DNA from 2 places in the Viridibacillus sp. FSL H8-0110 genome. Region 2 is predicted to be linked to the other one. Evidence: riboswitches for the same ligand, from Rfam matches in the RefSeq annotation. Region 2 holds a riboswitch; the other holds the start of a gene.
What was found. Region 2 has a riboswitch for cobalamin ahead of MHH98_RS04435 (hypothetical protein). Riboswitches for the same ligand answer to the same signal wherever they lie in the genome.

Region 1: linked by a shared signal. The riboswitch ahead of MHH98_RS11525 (Ig-like domain-containing protein) and the one ahead of MHH98_RS04435 (hypothetical protein) in region 2 are both predicted to bind cobalamin.

What each region holds. Positions count from the first base shown of each region.
Region 1 covers NZ_JBBOPJ010000001.1:2,298,484-2,306,890, reverse strand. Annotated here, with positions in the region: gene MHH98_RS11540 (YhdT family protein) at 1-79, shown strand, start outside; gene panF (sodium/pantothenate symporter) at 79-1,524, shown strand; gene MHH98_RS11530 (hypothetical protein) at 1,675-1,833, shown strand; cobalamin riboswitch at 1,994-2,186, shown strand; gene MHH98_RS11525 (Ig-like domain-containing protein) at 2,375-3,946, shown strand; gene MHH98_RS11520 (DUF4430 domain-containing protein) at 4,021-4,947, shown strand; gene MHH98_RS11515 (energy-coupling factor transporter transmembrane component T) at 4,973-5,854, shown strand; gene MHH98_RS11510 (ABC transporter ATP-binding protein) at 5,827-7,533, shown strand; gene MHH98_RS11505 (ECF transporter S component) at 7,482-8,210, shown strand.
Region 2 covers NZ_JBBOPJ010000001.1:871,758-880,164, reverse strand. Annotated here, with positions in the region: gene metE (5-methyltetrahydropteroyltriglutamate--homocysteine S-methyltransferase) at 1-951, opposite strand, end outside; cobalamin riboswitch at 1,157-1,346, opposite strand; gene MHH98_RS04435 (hypothetical protein) at 1,483-1,713, opposite strand; cobalamin riboswitch at 1,969-2,159, opposite strand; gene MHH98_RS04430 (VOC family protein) at 2,558-2,980, opposite strand; gene MHH98_RS04425 (YjfB family protein) at 3,153-3,335, opposite strand; gene thiD (bifunctional hydroxymethylpyrimidine kinase/phosphomethylpyrimidine kinase) at 3,432-4,289, opposite strand; gene cytX (putative hydroxymethylpyrimidine transporter CytX) at 4,309-5,532, opposite strand; gene gdh (glucose 1-dehydrogenase) at 6,220-7,005, opposite strand; gene MHH98_RS04405 (RhaT/GlcU family sugar-proton symporter) at 7,018-7,875, opposite strand; partial or broken gene MHH98_RS04400 (hypothetical protein) at 8,228-8,407, shown strand, end outside.

The DNA.
Region 1 (8,407 bases), 1.4 Mb from region 2:
GGTCATCCTTATAATTTTCGTCATTAAATTCCTCTTCAAAGATGTGCCATTTGACGATGAGGAGGGTGAACACAAATGATACATTGGCAAGTGATTATTCCATTAGTTGTTTTTCTAGTAGTTATTTTTGGAATTGGGATATGGGCGAATCGCCAAGTCATGCAATCAAATTCGTTCTTGCAAGAATATTTCCTTGGCGGACGTGAAATGGGTGGCTTCTTACTTGCGATGACAATGATGGCCACTTACGGAAGTGCTGGTAGTTTTATTGGTGGACCAGGTGTTGCCTATAATACAGGCCTCGGTTGGGTACTTTTGGCCATGGCACAGTTACCAGCAGGTTACTTCGTTCTAATGATTCTCGGTAAAAAATTTGCAATTATTGCACGTAAATATCAAGCAATAACACTAATTGATTTTTTACGAGAACGATATCAAAGCAAAATAGTTGTCATTGTATCTGCAATCAGTATTATTTTATTTTTATTTGCTTCTATGGCAGCTCAGTGGATTGGTGGAGCGCGATTAATTGAGTCATTAACAGGCTTAAACTATTCTACTGCATTGTTTATCTTTGCAGGTGCTGTATTAATTTATGTGATTATTGGCGGTTTCCGTGCAGTAGCATTAACAGATGCAGTACAAGGTTCTGTAATGGTCATTGGGACAGTTATTTTACTTGTCGCTACGGTTATTGCTGGTGGTGGAATATCGAATATCATGAGTGATTTAGTAGCTGAAAATCCAAACCTTGTATCTCCTTATGGGGCAGATCGTAGTTTAACGCCATTATATGTTTCGACATTTTGGATTTTAATTGGGATAGGTGTTATTGGCTTACCTCAAATTGCCGTTCGTGCCATGTCATATAAAAACTCAAAAGGCATGCATACAGCCATTATCATTGGCACAATTGCACTTGCTACAGTTATGTTTGGCATGCATTTAATCGGTGTACTAGCACGTCCAGTATTACCAGGCGTAGAAATAGGCGATAAAGTGATGCCTTTACTAACGCTAAAAGTATTACCCCCTTATTTAGCAGGAATTGTTCTAGCTGCTCCAATGGCGGCCATTATGTCTACCGTCAATGCTTTACTTATTTTAGTAAGTTCAACTGTGGTAAAGGATATTTACTTAAACTATATAAAACCAACTGCATCAGATGCACAGATTAAAAAAGCAAGTTTCTATGTGACTACAGTTATTGGGATAGCAGTGGTACTAGTAGCTCTACGTCCACCAGATTTACTTATTTGGCTGAACTTATTTGCTTTCGGTGGATTGGAATCTGTATTCTTATGGCCGGTTGTATTTGGTCTCTACTGGAAAACAGGAAACAAATACGGTGCAATTGCATCGATGATTATCGGGATTTCATCTTATATCTACATTGATCAAATAATGCCAAGTGTATTAGGTATGCATACGGTTACGTTGCCGATTATCTTATCTTTAGTAGCATTTGTTGTAGTAAGTCTTGTTACGAAGGACAAAGTTAAGACTGGGACATCGATTATTTAATATAAAACACCAAACTTTCAATTAAAAAGTTTGGTGTTTTTATGTTGAAAAAACGGTAAATATTTTTTGATGAATCAATTGACAGATAACTCTGGCTGTTATATAGTAATAAAAAATAATTAATTTGTTATATAACAGGAGGGTATCCACATGGAAATGTATAGAGAAGGTTATGAAACGTATTGTCTAGCTTGTGAAAATTATGGTATGGAGTCGATGAATTTTTATCTTTACGTGAGAAACTTAACAGTAGAGCAGTTAAACGCATTCAATCAACATACGAAGGGAAGCGATGATTACGAAGTCTGATGCCATAGTAATTTTATAAAAACCCTACCCTTTGCTAAAAACAGGTAGGGTTTTATTATGTTTTTATTGTTTTAATACGAAAAAGTCTGAATTTTAATACAATAAAAAATATTAATTTACATTCTAAAACTTTTATGAAATACTTTAGATTAATAGACAATTAAATAGTTCTTATAAGAGTGCTTATGTTGATCATAAGCTAAAAGGGAAATCGGTGTAAATCCGATGCAGCCCCGCTACTGTAAGTGTGGATGAAATTGTTGCAAACCACTGGTGCATGTATAATGCGCTGGGAAGGAACAAGAGTAAATAGATACACAAGCCAGGAGACCTGCTTTTATAATGTAGTTTCAATCTTCGAGGGGGAGATTTGGAGCATCGAAGGCCTTTTTGTATATAACTGTACATTTTTCTGGCATTTCGCCGTCCAAAATCTCTTTGCATTGTGTAAAGGGATATTTTTTTGCCCTTTTACATTTTTTTGTATCCTTTTGAAGTGAAAACTACTAATAATTCACAAAAAGATATGGGGGATTTCAACATGTACAAAAGTAAATGGGTAAGAAAATGGGCAGCACCAATCGGTATGGCAAGTTTATTAGCGTTTTCACAACTACCAGGACAATTGTCGACAGTAAACGCTGCAGAAAATACGTCAGCGACAGTTCAAGTACCAGCGAAAGATGTCAGTTATAAAAACGTTCTAAATTCAACAGCGGCATTTTTACTACAACAAGTGCCGAATCCATCATTTGGTGATGAAGACTACGTAACTGATTTCGCTCGTGCTAGCGTACCAGTTCCATCTAAATACTATGAAACTTATTACAATAATCTAGTCAAAGAGGTTAAAAGTAAAGATGGCAAAATCTCTGAAGACGTTGGTAAATATTCAAAAGTCATTATTGCACTAACAGCAATCAACAAAGATCCACGTAATATTGGGGGATATGATTTAGTTAAGTCTATGTATGATACATATTTAGCTACAGAAAAAGCAGAAAAATTAACTAATGGGAATAAATTTCATTTCTTAAATGCTATTGATACGAAAAATTATGATTTATCAACGGAATCGAAATATGCAGAGATTACAAGAACTAAATTAGTAAATGATTTAGTAAAAGATCAATTTGAAGATGGATCATTTGCGTGGGCTCTAGATTATGGATCTGATAAAGATTCAACATCAATGACGGCTACGGCTTTAGCACCTTATACAAAGGATGACAAGGTAAAAGCAGCAGTTGAAAAAGCAAATGATTATTTAGGTAAAGAACTAGGTGAACAAGGTGGTTTCTACTCAGAGTGGGCAAAAGGTGACAGCCCTGAAACGGTATCTCAATTCATCATCAATTTAACGTCTAATCAAACAAATCCAAAGACGGATCCACGTTTCGTCAAAGGTAATGGTAACTGGGCTGTTTCTAACCTAGTAAGTTTTGTAGATAGTGCTACAGGTGGATTAAAAAGCGGTTTATCACTTAAAATTCCAAACTTAATGTCTTCAGATCAAGGATTACGTGCACTTGCTGCATATGACCGCTTTGTAAAAGGCAAAAACCGTATTTATGATATGTCTGATGCTGCAGAGTCACTTAAATTTGACATTACAGCACCTGAAGTAGCAACAGCTAATAAAGTTAGTGATCAAACAACAATTGTTAAAGGCAAAGCTGAAGCAGGAGCGAAAGTTACGATTTATAACGGCTCTAAGCTACTAGCATCAACTACTGCATCTACAAAAGGCACATACTCTTTAACAATCAAAAAGCAAAAAGCTAATTCAACATTGAAAATTTATGTTACAGATGCATCTAAAAATAAGAGCAAAGCATTCACATTAAAAGTAGCTGATAAAACGGCTCCTAAAGCACCATCAGTTAAAAAAGTAACAAAGTCGACTAATAAAGTGACTGGTACAGCTGAAAAAGGTGCAAAAGTGTATGTACTAAAAGGTAAAACGTCTATCGGTAAAGGTACTGTAAATAGTAAGGGGCAATTTACTGTTAAAATTAAAAATCAAAAGGCTAATACTAAATTAACAGTCTATGCCAAAGACAAGGCTGGTAACAAAAGTAACGTGACAAAAGTAACGGTTAAAACGAAATAACTTGAAATATATAGGAAGGGTGTTGGAGTTTATCTCCAGCACCCTATTCCCATCTATAAGAAGAGGTGCGATATATGAAAAAATTAATACCATTATGGCTAATGATGATTCTCTCATTGATCATTATCACTGGCTGTAAGATTCAATCAGTTGAAGAATATAATAATCAAACTGAGCAAGAACAAAGTGTTTATGGAGCAAGTGAGACTAAGGTAATCGTTAAAGGAGATAAAGGTGAAGAATCAACAAAGGAAGAAATAGAAAAGGATTCAACAATAGATGCTGAAAAGCCAAATAAAGAAGAAGAGAAAAAGACAGAAACAAAGCAAAAGGAACAAAAAAATGAAGCAGAGGTAACGCCAAAAAAAGATCAACCAACTAGCACATCTAAAACTGAATCAACACCAACTTCGAAAACACCTAGTAACGATACTTCGACTAGTTCAAATAAAGAGAAGCCAGATAAAAGTCCAGCTCCATCTAAGGATAAATCACCGTCAAAAGATCAAAAGCCAGACAAAGATAAAAAACCCGAAAATAATAACGTCGCTCAAAAGCCAAGTAAGCCTAATAAAGAAGATGAAAAGAAAAAAGAATATGTGACCATCTCCATTAGTGCTACAACATTGCTGACACATTGGGATATGTTAAAACCTGCATTACAAAGTGAAAAATACGTCCCAAAAAACGGCGTTATTTTAAAGTCAACTAAATATGAAATCTTAAACGAAGATGAAACGGTTTGGTCTATTTTAAGACGTGCGACAAATGAACATGGTATTCATCTTGAGTATGAAGGAGCGGGTGAAAATCAATATGGGTCGGTCTATATTGAAGGCATGAATCATTTATATGAATTTGATGCAGGTGATCTAAGTGGCTGGATGTATTCTGTAAACGGTCAGTTCCCTAGTTATGGGGTTAGCGCAGTTACTGTGAAAAATGGAGACAATATTCAATTCCAATACACTGTTGATCTAGGTCGCGACATAGGTAAATAATGATTAAAGAGGAGTACTATGCATCATGAAAGCATTTGAAACGTATCACCCCATTGTCCTTTTCGCATATTTTGCATCTGTCATCGGACTTTCCATGTTCTATATGCATCCAGTTTATTTACTCATTACATGTATTGGAGCAATTACATTAAGTCTATTACTGAATAGAAAATCATTTGTTAGCGGCTTAAAATTTTTCGTGCCGATGTTTTTTATCGCTGCAATTATTAATCCACTTATTAGTCATGATGGGGAAATCATTCTATTTTACATAGATTATAATGCTATAACATTAGAGGCTATTGTTTATGGATTTGCGATGTCGATTATGATCTGTTCAGTCATTTTTTGGTTTGGTTGTTATAACGTTGTAATGACATCCGATAAATTTCTTTATTTATTCGGTAAGGTATCTCCCGCACTAGCGCTGGTCATTTCATTAACATTACGTCTTGTCCCGCGTTTTAAACATCAAATTACTATTATTTCACATGCACAAAAAACAATAGGCATGGATATTTCAGCCGGCAACCCATGGCAAAGAGTAAAAAGCGGGATTCGCATTATCTCCATTCTTATAACTTGGGCGCTTGAAAATGCAATTGAGACGGCTGATTCGATGAAAGCACGTGGTTATGGCTTGAAAAACCGTTCCACATTTTCATTATTCGTTTTTGAAAAAAGAGATGGTTTTTTGCTCGGGATCATATTAACACTTCTTTTAACGAATATTATTGGCAGTTACTTTGGTATGACGACGTATTATTTTTATCCAACGTTTACTGAATTAGCTTTAACTCCAATTAGCATAGGACTTTATATTTCTTATGCTAGTTTACTAGTAATACCTATTGTGATTGAAATTCGGGAGGCAATTAAATGGCGCTCATTGAAATACAACATGTAAATTTCCAATATCCAGATAAACACGAGCGAGTATTAGATGATATCAATTTAATAATTGAAGAAGGTGAATTTGCTGTTCTTTGTGGTACATCTGGCTGCGGTAAAAGTACGTTATTAAAACATTTAAAAAGAGAGATAGCTCCTCATGGAGATAAATCAGGGACTATACTTTATGCGGGTATTGCATTGGCCGATTTACCTGATCGCGTGGCAGCTTCTGAAATAGGTGTTGTTATGCAAAATCCAGAAAATCAAATTGTCACTGATAAAGTGTGGCATGAGTTGTCTTTCGGTCTAGAAAATTTAGGATTAGACACGATGACAATTCGACGTAGAGTGGCTGAAATGGCGAATTTCTTCGGTATTCAGCAGTGGTTTAGAAAAAGTACGATGGAATTATCAGGCGGCCAAAAGCAACTGCTAAATCTTGCAGCGATTATGGCAATGCAACCCAAATTATTGATTTTAGATGAACCGACATCTCAGCTTGATCCAATTGCGGCTACGGAATTCATCGGTACTTTGCAAAAGTTAAATAAAGAACTTGGATTAACAATTATTCTTGTAGAACATCGCTTAGAAGAGGTTTTCCCAATAGCAGATCGCGTTGTGGTCATGGAAAAAGGGCGCATTATTTGTAATGATTCCCCGCAGGATGTTGCACAGCAATTAAAAGCATTCGATGCCTCTCATCCAATGATGCTAGGCTTACCAACACCAGTGCGTATTAATAATGCATTGCAAATCAATGATATTGTTCCACTAACCATAAGAGATGGTCGAAATTGGCTAACAAAGCACTTTACTAATGAATTACGAGCTTTAGAAAGTAATTTGAGTTCAGAGATTCCACCTGATGACATTGTCTTGGAAGTTAAAGAAGCATGGTTCCGTTATGAAAAGAATGCTCAAGATGTATTAAGAGGTTTCTCCATGCAAGTACGTGCTGGGGAGATTGTTAGTATTTTAGGGGGGAACGGTACAGGGAAAACAACTGCACTAGGTGTAATGTCAGGTTTATATAAACCGTATCGAGGAAAAGTCTTCATCAATGGTAAATCCATTAAAAAGTTTTCAAATGGCGAATTGTATCGAAATAATTTAGCTGTTTTACCACAGGACCCATTAACACTACTCGTTGAAAAGAAAGTACAACTTGAATTCGATAGTATAATAGACGTCTTAGGCATCTCAAAAGAGGCAGCCAATGTACAGTTGAATGAAATTATCACAACACTTAATATCGGACATTTATTAGATAGTCATCCATATGATTTGAGCGGGGGAGAACAACAAAAAGTTGCTTTAGCAAAAGTCTTGTTACTAAACCCTAAAATAATCCTTCTAGACGAACCTACAAAGGGCATTGATGCATATTCTAAGGAAATATTCGCCGAAGTACTACAAGCGCTTAAAAAGCGTCGTGTGGCCGTTGTAATGGTTACACATGATATTGAGTTTTCAGCGCAATATTCTGACCGTTGTGCAATGTTCTTTGATGGCAATATTGTTTCTGAGGATGAACCAAAACTGTTTTACAGTGGAAATAATTTTTATACAACTGCAGCGCATCGAATGTCGCGTCATTTATATGATTTTGCAGTGACAAGTGAGGACGTGATTTCGTTATGCAAGCAAAATCAACAGCTCGAGCAGACAACTACTCCCGTAAACGTCTAATTTTCTCCAGTATCATCATTTTTGTAGTTATTCCAATCGTCATGCTTATTGGAGTGACTATCTTAAATGATCGTAAATACAATCTTATATCTATGATTATCGTATTATTAGCATGTGTGCCATTCTTTGTTTCATTTGAAAGAAGAAAACCACAAGCACGAGAAATTTTAACGATAGCTGTTATGTCGGCTATTTCCGTTGCAGGTCGTGCAGCATTCATTTGGATTCCAGCTTTCAAGCCAGTGACGGCCATTACAGCCATTACCGGATTTGCTTTCGGAGCGGAAGCAGGTTTTCTTACAGGAGCGACATCTGCCATAGCATCGAACATCTTTTTCGGACAAGGTCCTTGGACGCCATTTCAAATGTTTACATGGGGAATCCTTGGTTTTATCGCTGGTCTATTAGGACAAAAAGGTTGGATGAAAAGTAAAATAGCACTTATTATTTATGGGGTTTTTGCTGGAATAATGTATTCCTTCTGTATGGACATTTGGACGGTCATTTCTTATGATGGATTGTTTTCTTGGAAAAGGTATTTAATTGCAATGTCAACAGCTATTCCGTTTACGATTGTCTATGTAGTATCAAATGTCGTTTTTTTACTCGTTTTAGCCAAACCGATTGGTGAAAAATTAGAACGAATAAAAGTGAAATACGGGATGTTGAACAACTAGAAAAGAACAAGAACTGTTTCGAAAGTCGTAAATCTAGACTTTTAAAACAGTTCTTTTTTTGATACAGCTTGCTTTCAATTTCAATCAGCATTCTTCGTTTTCTAAGTCTGTTTCGATATCAATGACAGACTTAATGAACAATCGAACATCCGGACTCGAAGATCTTTTTTGCTTATAAAAAGGATAAGATAAACATT
Region 2 (8,407 bases):
CAGATGATTAGGGGAAACTAAACTTTCTAATTCAATTAGCATTTCAGATGATTGTTGTAAAGGAGTAATCCAAATGTCACGACCATTAATAATTCCCGCTGCTAGAACCTTATCTTTTGGAAATCCAATTTTTTTGATATTAGAAATATTCTCTTCTAGACCATGTACAAAGTCTAGCCCGATGCCTTCTACAGGTAATTTAATCAATTCTTCATACCATTCTACTGACTCGAAATATGTTTGCAGCAGCAATTTACTAGAGTAATTTACAGTGTTTAGTTGTTCATATATTTCTGAGATTAGTTCCATATCATCCTTAGATAAAGAAGTTGATAGAATCGGTTCTTCTATTTGAATCCATTTTGCACCTGCTGCAGAAAGTTCACTCAATAGTTGACTATAGACTTTGATTAACTGAAGTAAATATGACGGCTTATTCAGCGTTGCAACTTCTTTTGTTAAAAAATAAAATGTCCCTGGGCCTATAATTGTAGGCTTTAGCTCTGTATTAAAGTTTTCCTTCGCTTCTAAATAATAGCGTAATGGTTTATTGTTCAATAATTTTAAAGTTTGTCCTTCATACTCAGGTACAATATAGTGATAGTTCGTATTAAACCACTTTGTCATTTCACTTGCAGAAGCAGATTGATTTCCACGTGCCATAGCGTAGTAAGTTTCTAGAGATACTAAATCTGAATTCCATTTATAACGTGCAGGAATAATTCCAAACATTGCTGCTAAATCTAACATACGATCGTAGTATGTAAAATCACCTACGGTTACTAAGTCAATCTTTGCATCTAGCTGAACTTGAATATTTGCTAATCTATACTCTTTCATCTGAGCTTCGAATTGTTGTTCACTTATTTCTTTTGACCAAAAAGCTTCGATAGTTTTTTTCCATTCACGATTAGGCCCGATATATGGATATCCAATAACTGTACTTTTCATCTTTCAATCCTCCAATTCAATAAAAAACCACCAATTAATGAAAAACATTAAAAGGTGGTTGATGATTTTTAATATAGTAAATATCGAAAAAAATCAGGAATAATAAAAAATGACACACTATTCCCTTTCAAATTCGCTTATCGTACTAGGATATAATAATCCTTGAAAAAATCTCTCTAACACCTCCTATCCGCGTAGGTTTTTTGGTGTGTACTAAACTAAGGCAGGTCTCCTGGCTTGTCATCATCGCTTACTTTTCCTTCCCATCACAAATCTAACAGTGGATTTTAAAGTTTGCTCCAACATACAGTTGCGGGACAGCATCGGATTCTAACCGATTTCCCTTTTAAGCGACTATCTATTTAAGATAGCGCACCTTAGCCTACACGATATTCAATTGTTCACTTACTATAACACACAAACCATAAATTGTTCAGTATATTCTAAATATAAAAATAATTATATTTTATATGATTACCAAACCGTTAAATACAGTTTTTTTAGTATAATTATTAGTTACACTTTCATCTTTTAATCAATACTAGCTTCAATCAAATCATGTGGGTAATATACAAGTTCGTTATATACACTTGTATAAGCCTTTTCTAGCTTTCCTAATTCTTCTTCAATATTTTCAATTTCACAATTTTCAATGGAGCTTTCAATCACGTTCTTCGCCTGTAATAAAGTACAAACTGTATCTGTTACTTGTGAGAGCATCACCCTCGATTTTAACTGTAATTTAAACTCTTCAATATTCATTCATATTCCCCTTATCTGTTCAATAAAAAAACATCTTTTATCAATTAATAAAAGATGTTTTTATGATTAATTAATATGTTCCCTGTTTCGACAATACATACTAGAATAAACGTTTCTAAACAGAGAAACAGAAGTTTTAATCGCTTCTAAATCCTCATTAGTCCAAACGCTTTCTCTAATACGCTGTCGTACAGTGATCATATAAATAGGGTTTCTATTCATTATCACATAACACCTCCTATCCACGTAGGTTTTTGGTGTGTACTAAACTAGGCAGGTCTCCTGGCTTGTCATCATCGCTCACTTTTCCCTTCCCATTACAGTTCTAACAGTGGATCTAAAAGTTTGCTCCTACATACAGTTGCGGGACAGCATCGGATTCTAACCGATTTCCCTTTTAAGCAGCTATCTATTGAAAATAGTGCACCCAATTCTACACATTATTCAGTTGTATCACCATCTTACCATAATGTAATACAAATATTCATAATATTATTTACATGTAATTTAAAAAAGGATTTATGTTGAATATAAATTATTGATTGAATTTTCGATAGAATATTAGTATTTCTGTATACTAATAGCAAAGTGTATGCTTCTTATTATAGATATAAATGATTTATTCAATGGGGTGTTTAAAATGGAGGGGTTCTATTTTCAACTACTATTTCAAAAAAATTTGATATTATTTAGATAAACCATATTAATGTGCCAAAATATATTTTATAAAGAGCAAGCAACTGTTCTAAAATTCAAACAGTTGCTGTTGTTTATACAATGTTCTTTTATTCATCTTATTAAGGCCTGGACAGTACTGCAAAAAGTTTTATCTAATACCAATATATTAAGCTTCTTCACCCTCATGGCTAAATTGCCATTCGATACCAAACTTATCCTTTAAACTTCCATAGCATTTGCTCCAAAATGTTTCTTGTAGCTCCATACCAACTTTACCGCCAACTTTTAGTGCTTCAAAAGCAGATTTAAGTTCTTCTTCATTGTCACTAACAGCGGCTAAGCTAACATTATTCCCTAATATAAAAGGAGAACCAGGGAAAACATCCGAAAACATAACATTACTTCCAAGTATGTTTAGTCGAGTATGCATGACTAAATCTTTTGCTTCCTCTGGTAAAGTATATTCAGGATTTTGTGGCGAATCACCAAAAGTCATAATTTCTGGTTTCTCTGTGTTAAAAACCTCTGCATAAAACTCCGCTGCTTCGCGACAATTTCCATTAAAATTAAGATACACATTAATAGCCATTTAGCACACTCCTCTTTTCACTTCATATTGTTTCAAACATAATTACATTCTAATTTTATATTTCCAACATATAGTAGTCAAATTTTTCAGTTATATAACTCGTAATTAGAATTTTTTCAACCCAATAAAAAAAACCACGTACCACAAAGTTGAAGTACGCGGCTTAAGCAAATCAGACTTGGACGTCAATAGTTGCCCCTTTATAAGGGTGCGCCGCTTGAGCAGGCTCTGGCATTGCTTCTAATAGCTGTACAGCTGCTGTCGCTTGCATATTCATCGAATTTTGCAAAACGCTCATTTGTACGGTTTGTTGAAGCTGTGCAAGATCCATTGACATCATAGAGTTAATATCCATTAGTATCACTCCCTTATCTTTAATAGTATCGGAAATTCCAAGATATTATTAAATGCATGCAAAAAATCCATTGTAATATTTACATATCCAAGGGAACTATCTTTCATCGTAATTCGTAGAAAGCTCTGAACTTTCAATTGTAACCGTGCAGTCCGTTTCACCATATTTGCCATAAGCCGCATGATAAGTAGGACCTACACCTTGTTTAAAACCAAATGAATGGCGGATGCCTGCTGAGATGAATTTTTTCGCCTCAATAACAGCTTCTGGTACAGCTTGACCTTTTGCTAAACCCGCTGTGATTGCTGCGGAGTATGTACAGCCCGCACCATTTGTATGGATTGTATCGAATCGTGGCGCCTCCAACAAATAGAATTGTTCACCATCATATAATACATCAATTGCAGGGCCTTCTAATCGCCCGCCTTTTACAAGTACATATCGTGGTCCTAATTCGTGTAATTTCTTTGCCGCTACTTTTAAATCTTCTAAAGAATTTAACTCCATGCCGTCTAGTAAATAAGAAGCTTCTGGCATATTCGGTGTGATGATCGTTGCTAGAGGAATTAGTTGCGTACGCATCGCTTCCATAGCATCTTCTTTTAATAATGCGGAACCGATTTTCCCAATCATTACAGGGTCTACAACAATTTTTTTCACACCGGATCGTTGAATCCACTTAACCACATTTATTATTATTTCATGTGTGAAAAGCATTCCTGTTTTAATTGCATCTGCACCGATATCTTCTAAAATCGTGTGAATTTGTGCCTCAATCGCTTCAACTGATTGCGGGAAAATCCCTTGTCCTGTGTGAGGATTTTTTGCCACAATAGCCGTAATAGCTGATGTACCAAACACATCTAGCTCCTGAAAAGTTTTGATATCTGCTTGAATCCCTGCTCCACCGCGCGCTGCTGATCCTGCGATTGTTAATGCTCTGGAAACTGTCATATTGATTCTATCCCTTCATTTATCTTTCTATTAATTGTGCTTTACTAGTACCTTTAACTCTCTCTGTAATTGTCATCATGATTATTCTTATGGCAAAGATTCCAACTAATACCCAAAGTGTGTGTCCTAGAAGAATTGGATACTTTAGTGAAGCATGGTAAACTACTACACCCGCTAACCAAAGAAGTGAACTTTGCCAAGACCATTTCTTTTGTGGATCAATATGTCGACGCTTTAATAAATAATAATCAGCAAACAAAATACCATATAGCGGTGCAAAGACAGAACCTATGAAATACAAAAAGTCCTCATATGCAGATACACTTGAGGCAATTGCAATTACCACTGCTAGAACCGTGAATAGAACCGAAACATAACGCTCATTGGCTCTTGGAACAAAATTTTTAAAATTAATACCTGCAGAATACGAATCTAAAAATGTTGTTAAGACAGTAGATAATAACACAATCAATAGTGCGACTACACCTAGACCGCTCGCCATCAAAATCTCACTAATATCAGATGAACCAACGTAAAGACTACCACCAAGTCCGATGATAAACATAAATGTACTTCCTAGACTGTAACCTAGTACGCTCATTATTGTACCCATTTTCTGATGTTTCACATGGCGTGTATAGTCTCCAATCAAAGGTAACCATGAAAGAGACATAACTGCACTCAACTCTACAGCTGTACTGAATTTCATCGTTGCATCGGGTACTGTCCCAACTCCTCCTCCACCAAAAATAACGGAAGTTAAAATAATCGTAAAACCAAATAATATCGTCACTGCAACAATATTCAGCCTTGAAATTTTCTTCAAACCAAATAATACCCACATCACAAGAATAGTACCGATTAAAATACTCCACAGTGCTTGAAAATCAAATGCAAATAACTCTTTAGAAATACCATTTAATGCAATTGAACCTGTTGCAATCATTACCGAAGCCCAGCCAACAAGTTGTAGCATATTCAAAATTGTTAAACCATAAGAGCCATATGTACCAAAGGAAATACGCGTTGCTTGTAAAGCTGTTACACGACTATTCGCACTAATCCACGCGGATAAAAATAATATAGTTGCCCCGATTACATGACCCAGAATAATTGCCTGAATCCCTTTCGTTAAACCTAGTGGGGCTAATAGTGAGCCTGTAACAATTTCTGCAATCGATACAGAAGCTCCAACCCAAAGAAAGAATTGGCTAATGGTCGTTGTATTATATGTATTATTCATGTTAGCCTCTATTCTTTTCACAAATATTTTCAGAATTATTCGCTATTGTACCTTAATATTTGATTATATTAAAAGGACCAATATTGGATAAAATGATAAGGTCAGTTTACTTCTTTGTGAAAAGAAAAATGACTTCTCCTAACATTAATAAAAGTACGAATTAGCTCCCATCATTTCGGAGGGCACTGAAAAAGTCCGTAAAATGAATTTTAGCCATGGCGGAAACGATTAATCGTTTCTGACATGGCTTTTTCTTCGATCCCGTTAATTTCCATTCCGGCGGATGCTTTCCTGGGGACGGACCTTGAGCCTCCTCGTCACTAACGCTCCTACGAGGTCTCAAGATGTTCGCTAGTTCCCCAAGGGGTCTCCGCCTGCACTCCAATCAACTAGTTTGATCGTTTTTCTGAGTTTTCCATTCTTTCCAATTCACACCTAACCCTTTAAATGAAAAGTATACCTGGGCAGGTCTTTTTCCGTACATCTTTGACCATGTCATGTTTAGTTGAATGAACAGCTGAAGAATCCTATACTTGGCGCGATTTTTTAGAGTCCACGTTACAATTCGTCCTTGTCTAGTTCTGCCTGCGTATTGAATAATTATTCTGTGCACACTACTTAATCTACAATAAGAGCTTATAAGGTAACCGCACTTATTCAATAGTACTGAATCTTTAATCAACTACTTTATCCACGTCCAGCTTGGAAGGATGGGTATAAAGTCATCCCACCATCAGCAAATAATGTAATCCCTGTTACATAGCTTGCTTGGGAGGAGGCAAGCCATGCTGCTGCCGCTGCAATTTCTTCCGGTTTTCCAATATACCCCATCGGAATCATACTTTCAACATCAGCACGTTTTTCTGGGTCAGCAAATTTTTCAGCATTAATTGGCGTATTGATAGCTCCTGGCCCAATATTATTTACACGAATTCCCTTTGGGGCATATTCTAAAGCTAATGTTTCTGTCATTAACTTAATACCACCTTTACTAGCAGCATAGTGCACAAACAATGGCCAAGGAATTTTCTCATGAACACTAGACATATTGATAACGGTACCTTTAATATCATGCTCGACAAAATATTTGATTGCTTCTCGGCTTCCTAAAAATGCACCTGTTAAATTCGTATTGATTACTTTATTCCAATCATTTAAGGGCATCTCATGTGAAGCTACTGAATTTTCTATACCTGCATTATTAATCATCACATCGAGCGTACCAAACTCTTTCACAGCTGACTGAATTAAATTTATAACATCCGATTCAACTGTAACATCACCTTTTATCGCAATGGCTTCTCCATCTGCTTTTTTAATCTCTTCCACTACAGAATTTACATCTGCTTCATTAGAGCGATAATTAATCACAACTTTCGCTTTTTCTTCTCCAAAGCGAATTGCCATCGCTTTTCCCAGTCCCGTTGAGGCACCTGTAATGACAACAACTTTTCCTTTTAAATCTGGATACATAACTTAGCTCTCCTATCCTTTTGCAATTCCTAAAATAATTCCAGCCGCGATAATTAAAACAATCCCAATGATAATAGCAATGAATTGACGTTTTGTTTTCTTCTCACCTAATATAAATATTCCACCTAACGTCGAAATTACAATTCCCATTTGAGAAAGGGAAAAACTTGTTGCTACACCTACGCGGGGTTGAGAAATAAATAAAAACATATTTCCAGCTGCCCAGATTAAACCTGGAATAATATTGCGAATTGCATATTTGTTAAATGGTTTATGCTTAAATGTCAATAAAATACCACCTAGAACCATTCCAATTGCTTGAGGAAATAAAGCAGACCATCCATTTATATCAAATAAGCGTATCACTACTACATAAACTAAATAACCAAAGGTTGAAACAAGTAAAATCAATATTCCCTTTTTAAAATTCCCTGCTTCTGCTTTTTGTTTCTCTTCCTCGTTTTGAAGTGATGTGAGTACGACTCCAGTAATGATACAAATAAGTGCAAGAACACCTAATACAATCGACATCGTAGTGGACCATTCATGAAACACAATTACTCCAAACAAAGTAGTGGAAACTAATTGCAACCCTGTAGAAATGGGCATTGTTTTAGAAACGCCCATTATATCAATACTTTTTAATTGATTTACTTGTCCTAATGCCCAAAATAAACCTGATACAATTCCTACACCGATAACTACCGGTGTTAACACCGGTTTCACAAAAATATAAATACCTATGGAGAAAAGAAGTGCACCTAGGGTTGTCCCTAGTACTTGACTATAGGGTCCTCCGCCAAGTTTAACATTAAATAACACAATGCTTCCCCAAAATAAAGCAGGTAAAATTGCTAGGAAGATATCCATTTTTTAAGCCTTTCTATATTAAATTTCATATTGATGCGAGTAAAATTTTAGTACAAAGATCTAAATCCTTCTCCAACAAAATGTTGAAATTTTGGTTCAACGCCCTTTTTGATTTGCTTTCTTTACCCATTCTGCAACTGTTACTGTATGCTTTGCTTGAATTCACTGCTGTTTGCACCTTCTTCAGCCCATCGCTAGTTAGTGCCATCCATACTGTAATAAATTACTGCTAATTTTATATCTTGCATTTTTTGTCTCCTTTATTGATGAATTTCATTCCACCTTACTATTCTTTCACTTTTTTCTATTTCTAATCCTTTTATCTAATTGAACCTATTTTTTATAAACTCATAATGGATTAACTGCATTAGAAAAAATTCATAGCGTTTTTATAGAACAGTAAAATGGAAGTCGGTAATATATGCAAATAAAGGACATACACGTAGAAACTTTGTCTTTGCTGATTTAGATGGAAATAAATTTGATGTGTGGAGTGAATTGAATCCGAAATTTAATAAACAAAAACATGAAA